Embleya scabrispora: one gene and its partner. Each later gene encodes a partner of the first gene's protein in a complex. Links are inferred from orthologs where the notes say so. Each region holds a gene or a part of one and is shown on either strand. Other genes may lie near its edges.

Evidence for each region.
Region 2: the proteins of uvrB (region 1) and pcrA are in contact, whole or in part, in a crystal structure (PDB 7EGT), measured with the Thermus thermophilus proteins. The link is inferred for Embleya scabrispora from one-to-one orthologs. Residues at the interface, in WP_096411307.1 of Thermus thermophilus: Glu23, Leu25, Arg26, Asp27, Gly28, Glu29, Arg30, Phe31, Arg55, Glu326, Asp327, Phe328, Glu379, Ser382, Gln383, His398, Gly400, Arg401; in WP_096412145.1 of Thermus thermophilus: His654, Arg656, Phe657, Gln666, Asp668, Glu669, Lys680, Arg681, Leu682, Ser683, Lys685, Tyr686, Ala687.

The regions. Positions count from the first base shown.
Region 1 is NZ_MWQN01000001.1:5,110,853-5,114,114, reverse strand. The notes cover bases 316-3,262. They hold uvrB (excinuclease ABC subunit UvrB), read right to left. Parts: upstream 2,857-3,262; coding sequence 775-2,856; downstream 316-774. Other genes in these bases: coaE (dephospho-CoA kinase), read right to left, coding at 3,012-3,262; B4N89_RS22675 (TerD family protein), read right to left, coding at 316-556. In the rest of the region: more of B4N89_RS22675, read right to left, coding at 1-315. UniProt on the Escherichia coli protein: The UvrABC repair system catalyzes the recognition and processing of DNA lesions. A damage recognition complex composed of 2 UvrA and 2 UvrB subunits scans DNA for abnormalities.
Region 2 is NZ_MWQN01000001.1:2,509,766-2,513,144, reverse strand. Bases 7-3,070 are described here. They hold pcrA (DNA helicase PcrA), read right to left. Parts: upstream 2,765-3,070; coding sequence 248-2,764; downstream 7-247. Other genes in these bases: B4N89_RS10880 (PIG-L deacetylase family protein), read left to right, coding at 2,965-3,070; B4N89_RS10890 (hypothetical protein), read left to right, coding at 7-172. In the rest of the region: more of B4N89_RS10890, read left to right, coding at 1-6; more of B4N89_RS10880, read left to right, coding at 3,071-3,379. UniProt on the Escherichia coli protein: A helicase with DNA-dependent ATPase activity. Unwinds DNA duplexes with 3'-5' polarity. Translocates on single-stranded DNA with 3'-5' polarity. Initiates unwinding more efficiently from a nicked substrate than double-stranded DNA.

The DNA of each region.
Region 1 (3,262 bases):
GAGCCGGCAGGAGGTCGCGCAGGGTCTGCCCGTGGGCGGGCTCGCCGATCGCGGCCATCTTCCAGCCGGTGCCGTGCCGGTACAGCTTGGCCATGATCTGGCCGGTGTAGTTGCCACCGCCCGAAAGCGTGTAGCGGGCCAGCTCGGTGTTCGTGGTCTCGTCCACGATCCGGCAGAACGCGTTCTCGATCTCCTGGAAGGTCTGCCCCTGGAAGGAGCTGACCGTGAAGATGATCTGGTCCACGTGCACCGGCACGCGACCCAGGTCCACCAGGATCGACTCGTCGTCGCCGTCACCGTGCCCGGTCAGGTTGTCGCCGGTGTGGCGCACGGACCCGTCCTTGCTGGTGAGCTGGCCGAAGTAGCAGACGTCGACCGGCTGGTTCTCCGCGAAGAGCACGCACGACGCGTCGAGGTCGACCTCCTTCTCCCGGCTGCCGAACAGGCCGCGGCGCTTGATGGCGTCCCAGCCCAGGCCCATCCGGACCATGGTCAGCTCGCCACCACCCGGCTTGTCGAGTGAAATCCTCTGGCCCTTGGACATGTTGACGGCCACTGGCGACGTCTCCCCTCACAGATTTTCGGTCACGCGGCTCGTGGGCCCCGCCCCGGAACGAGGCAGGCGGGCCCGTACTGGCCGCAGAGTAGTCCTCGGGGGTCGCCGGTGTCCCGGCGAGCCCCCTCGGACACATTCAGGGTCACGAACCTACCGGTCATGACGTACGGACTCGGCAGGCCGTTCCCTCGGATCCGGCGAGCCGTCCCGCCATCCTGCTACGCGATGCCCGCGGCCTTCATCCCGCGCAGCTCCTTCTTCAGCTCCCCGACCTCGTCGCGCAACCGCGCGGCCAGCTCGAATTGCAGTTCGGAGGCGGCGGCGTGCATCTGGTCCGTCATCACCCGGATCATGTCGGCCAGGTCGGTCGCGGGCATGTCGCCCGCCCCGCCCTTGCGCCCGAGCGCCGGCACCGGCGCCTTCTGCCGGCCCCGGCCCCCGCCGGACAGCAGGTCGGCGGTGTCCGCGTCCTCGCGCGAGATCGAGTCGAGGATGTCCACGATCTTCTTGCGCAGCGGTTGCGGGTCGATGCCGCGCTCGGCGTTGTACGCGACCTGCTTCTCGCGCCGGCGATTCGTCTCGTCGATCGCCTTCTCCATCGACGGGGTGATCCGGTCCGCGTACATGTGCACCTGGCCGGACACGTTGCGCGCGGCGCGGCCGATGGTCTGGATCAGCGAGGTGCCCGAGCGCAGGAAGCCCTCCTTGTCCGCGTCCAGGATGGACACGAGCGAGACCTCGGGCAGGTCCAGGCCCTCGCGGAGCAGGTTGATGCCGACCAGCACGTCGAACTCGCCCAGCCGCAGCTCGCGCAGCAGCTCCACCCGGCGCAGCGTGTCGATGTCGCTGTGCAGGTAGCGCACCCGCACACCCTGCTCCAGGAAGTAGTCGGTCAGGTCCTCGGACATCTTCTTGGTGAGCGTGGTGACCAGCACCCGCTCGTCCTTCTCGGCCCGGATCCTGATCTCGTGCAGCAGGTCGTCGATCTGGCCCTCGGTCGGCTTGACCACCACCTCGGGGTCGACCAGGCCGGTCGGCCGGATGATCTGCTCGACCACCTTGTCGGCCTTGGCCAGCTCGTACTTGCCGGGCGTCGCCGACAGGTACACCGTCTGGCCGACCCGCTCCAGGAACTCCTCCCACTTCAGCGGGCGGTTGTCCATCGCGGACGGCAGCCGGAAGCCGTGCTCGACCAGCGTGCGCTTGCGCGACGCGTCGCCCTCGTACATCGCGCCGATCTGCGGCACGGTCACGTGCGACTCGTCCAGCACCAGGACGAAGTCCTCGGGGAAGTAGTCGAGGAGCGTGTTCGGCGCGCTGCCGGCCTCGCGGCCGTCCATGTGCCGCGAGTAGTTCTCCACGCCGGAGCAGGTGCCGATCTGGCGGAGCATCTCGATGTCGTAGGTGGTGCGCATGCGCAGCCGCTGCGCCTCCAGCACCTTGCCCTGCTTCTCCAGCAGGGCCAGCGACTCCTCCAGCTCGCGCTCGATCCCCACGACCGCGCGCTCCATGCGCTCGGGGCCGGCCACGTAGTGCGTGGCGGGGAAGACGTAGAGCTCGTCGTCCTCGCTGACCACCTCGCCGGTGAGCGGGTGCAGCGTCATCAGCGACTCGATCTCGTCGCCGAACATCTCGATCCGCACGGCCAGCTCTTCGTAGACCGGGAAGATCTCGATCGTGTCACCGCGCACCCGGAAGGTGCCGCGCGTGAACGCGACGTCGTTGCGGGTGTACTGGTTGCCCACGAAACGGCGCAGCAACTCGTCCCGCTCGATCTCCTCGCCGACCCGCAGCCGGACCATGCGGTCCACGTATTCCTGCGGGGTGCCCAGGCCGTAGATGCAGGACACCGAGGCGACCACGACCACGTCACGGCGGGTCAGCAGCGAGTTGGTGGTCGAGTGCCGCAGCCGCTCGACCTCCTCGTTGATCGAGGAGTCCTTCTCGATGTAGGTGTCGGTGGTCGGGACGTACGCCTCGGGCTGGTAGTAGTCGTAGTACGAGACGAAGTATTCGACGGCGTTGTTGGGCAGCAGCTCGCGGAATTCGTTGGCGAGCTGCGCGGCGAGGGTCTTGTTGGGCGCCATGACGAGCGTCGGTCGCTGCAGCCGCTCGATCATCCACGCGGTCGTCGCCGACTTCCCCGTGCCGGTGGCACCGAGCAGCACCACGTTGCGGTCGCCGGCCTTGATCCGCTCCTCGAGCAGATCGATCGCCTGCGGCTGGTCGCCGGACGGCTGAAAGGGACTGACGACCTCGAAGGGCGCCACTTTGCGTTCGAGATCGGTGATGGGTCGCACCCGATACACGTTACGTCCCCGGTCCGACAAACGACGGATGCCCGGGGGCGTGATCGGCCCGCGCGGAATCAAAAAACCCGAGCATCCCCATCAAACGCAACGGGTGGAGCGGGCGGGTGGACCCCACCGACCCAGGCCGCACCCGCGACCAAGGCTCAGGCGCCCGTCAACCGCTCCCACAACGAGTGCACCTGCGGCTCCAGCGCCGCCAACGGCCCGTCGTTGTCGATCACCACGTCCGCGACCGCCAGCCGCCGCTCCCGCGACGCCTGCGCGGCCATCCGGGCCCGCGCGTCGGCCTCCGGCATGCCCCGCAGCCGCACCAGCCGGTCCAGCTGCGTCTCGGGGGCCGCGTCCACGACCACCACCAGGTCGTACCTCCCGGCCAGGTCGTTCTCCACGAGCA
Region 2 (3,379 bases), 2.6 Mb from region 1 along the record:
GGTCCACGTGCACGCCCCGCTGATCCCGGCCGAGACCGGCTTCGCCAACCCCTCCGACGCGTGCGTGGTCGTCCCGGTCCCGGTCGACGTGGAGCCGGGCCGGGTGGAGCTGTGCGTGGTGTCCGCCTCCGGCGTGGAGTCGGCGCCGTACGAGATCCAGATCGCGGGCTGAGCGGACCGGTAACACGTACGCGGGCCGGGTCGAGGGACATCGACCCGGCCCGCGCTCGTCTCGACGAGACCGGCGCTACAACTTCTGCACCGGCGCGTAGCGCAGCAGCAGGGTCTTCTCGCCGCCCGCGCCGAAATCGATGGTGGCCTTCGCCTTGTCACCGGTCTCGGCGGTGGAGACCACCGTGCCCAGGCCGAACTTGTCGTGGGTGACCCGATCGCCCGGGGACAGTGCGATGGCCGGACGTTCCTTGATCTGCGCGCCCTTGCCGAAGCCGCCGCGCGAGCCGACCGTCGACTTCGTCGCCGACATCGCCTTGGCCGCCGACGGCGAGGTGCCGCGCCAGTCGACCAGCTTCTCCGGGAGTTCGGTCAGGAAACGGGACGGCGGGTTGTACGACGGCGCGCCCCACGCGCTGCGCATCTTGGCCAGCGTGACGTAGAGCCGCTCGCGGGCGCGGGTGATGCCCACATAGGCCAGCCGGCGCTCCTCCTCCAACTCCTTCGCGTCGCCGAGCGAGCGCATGTGCGGGAAGACGCCGTCCTCCAGGCCGGTGAGGAACACCGTGGGGAACTCCAGGCCCTTGGCGGTGTGCAGGGTCATCAGGGTGACCACGCCGCCGTCCTCGGCGTCGGTGGGGATCTGGTCGGAGTCGGCCACCAGCGAGACCCGCTCCAGGAAGTCGGCGAGCGTGCCCGAGCCGCCCTCCTGCGCCTGGGCCTGCTCGAACTCCAGCGCCACCGCCGCGAGTTCCTGAAGGTTTTCGATCCGGGTCTCGTCCTGCGGGTCGCTGGACGCCTGCAACTCGGCGAGGTAGCCGCTCTGTTCCAGGATCGCCTCCAGGACGGTCGCGGGACCCGCGCCGCCGTCCACCACCGCGGTGAGGTCGTCCAGGAGCCGGACGAAGCCCTTGACCGCGTTGGCCGAGCGCTTGGCCAGGCCCGGCGCGTCGTCGGCCCGGCGCAGCGCCTGGGCGAACGGGATGCGGTCGCGGGTCGCGAGCACGTCCAGGCACGCCTCGGCCCGGTCGCCGATGCCACGCTTGGGCACGTTCAGGATCCGGCGCAGCGAGACCGTGTCGTCGGGGTTGGCCAGCAGGCGCAGGTAGGCGAGCACGTCGCGGACCTCGCGGCGCTCGTAGAAGCGCACGCCGCCGACGACCTTGTACGGCAGGCCGACCCGGATGAAGACTTCCTCGAAGACGCGGGACTGGGCGTTGGTCCGGTAGAACACCGCGACCTGTCCCGGCTTGGTGTGACCCGCGTCGGTGAGGCGGTCCACCTCGTCGGCGACGAACTGCGCCTCGTCGTGCTCGTCGTCCGCGACGTAGCCGACGATGGGGGTGCCGGCGCCGGCGTCGGTCCACAGGTTCTTCGCGCGCCGGTTGCTGTTGCGCTCGATCACCGCGTTGGCCGCGCTCAGGATGGTCTGCGTGGAGCGGTAGTTCTGCTCCAGCAGGATCGTGGTGGCGTTCGGGTAGTCGGCCTCGAAGTCGAGGATGTTGCGGATGGTCGCGCCGCGGAACGCGTAGATCGACTGGTCCGCGTCGCCGACCACGCACAACTCGGCCGGTTCGAGCCCGACGAGCCCGGCCTCGGCGGGGTCGACCAACTCGCCGTCCACCGTCAGGCGCGGGCCGCTGCCGGCCGCGCCGCCGACCAGTTCGCGGACCAGCGTGTACTGCGCGTGGTTGGTGTCCTGGTACTCGTCCACCAGCACGTGCCGAAACCGCCGCCGGTAGTGCTCCGCGACGTCCGGGAACGCCTGGAGCAGGTGCACCGTGGTCATGATCAGGTCGTCGAAGTCGAGCGCGTTGGCCTGGCGCAGCCGCTCCTGGTACATCGTGTAGGCCTGCGCCAGTATGCGCTCGGACTCGTTGATCGCCTTGGCCGCGAAGTCCTCGTGGTCGATCAGTTCGTTCTTGAGGTTGGACACCTGCGCGTTGAACTTGCGCGGCGGGAACTTCTTCGGGTCCAGGTCGAGGTCGCGGCAGACCATCGCCATCAGCCGCTGCTGGTCGGCCGAGTCGTAGATGGAGAACGAGGAGCTCATGCCGAGCTTCTTGTACTGCTGCCGCAGGATGCGTACGCAGGCCGAGTGGAAGGTGGACACCCACATCGCCTTGGTGCGCGGTCCGATCAGCGCCTCGACCCGCTCGCGCATCTCGGCGGCGGCCTTGTTGGTGAAGGTGATCGCCAGGATCTCGCCGGGGTGCACGTGGCGGGAGGCGAGCAGGTGGGCGATGCGGTGGGTCAGTACGCGGGTCTTGCCGGAGCCCGCGCCCGCCACGATGAGCAGCGGGGACCCCTCGTGCACGACCGCGGCGCGCTGTTGCGGGTTCATCCCGTCGAGCAGCCGGGCCGGGTCCACCACGGGGCGCGGGGCGCCGTTGCGGTAGTAGGCGTCGCGCGGCTCGGGTGGCGGTGCGTACTGCCCCTCGTACAGGTCGTCCGGATAGTCCTCCGGCAGGCCGTACACGTGGTTCTCGTCCGGCTCGGGCGGCAGCGGGATCTCGTCCGCGGAGCCGGCGGGGGACTTGGTGGCCGCGGCGTCGAAACCGGGCAGGGGGATGTCGTCGAAGAGGCTGCTCATCGTTCCCCGAGTCTAGGTGGGTGTCGGGCGGGTCGTGCCCGGGCCGTCGTCGCGGCCAGGGATCATTGCGCCGACAACCATCTTCGCGCCGTCGGACATCCGGTCGAGCGGGATCGGCGGATCCGCCGCCCGCCCGGCCGGCGGATGGGGTCGGAGCGGGTCGGATCGAGTCGGATCAAGTCGGATCAAGGGAGTACATCGTGCTGGACGATCGCGACGTGGAGCGGGTCCTGGTGCTGGCCGCGCACCCGGACGACATCGACTTCGGGGCGGCGGGAACGGTCGCCACGTGGACCGAGGCGGGCATCGAGGTGAGCTACTGCCTGGTCACCGACGGGGACGCGGGCGGGTTCGATCCGGCGGTGCCGCGGTCGGAGATCGGCGGGATCCGGCGTGCGGAGCAGGGCGCGGCGGCGGCGCACGTGGGGGTGCGGCAGTTGTACTGGCTGGGGTATCCGGACGGGCGGGTGGCGGCCTCCATGGAACTGCGGCGCGACATCAGCCGGGTGATCCGGCAGGTGCGCCCGCAGCGCATGGTGATTCCGAGTCCGGAGCGGGACTGGTCCCGGCTGGCGCCGAGCCACCCGGATCACCTGGAGGCCGGCGAGGCGGCGA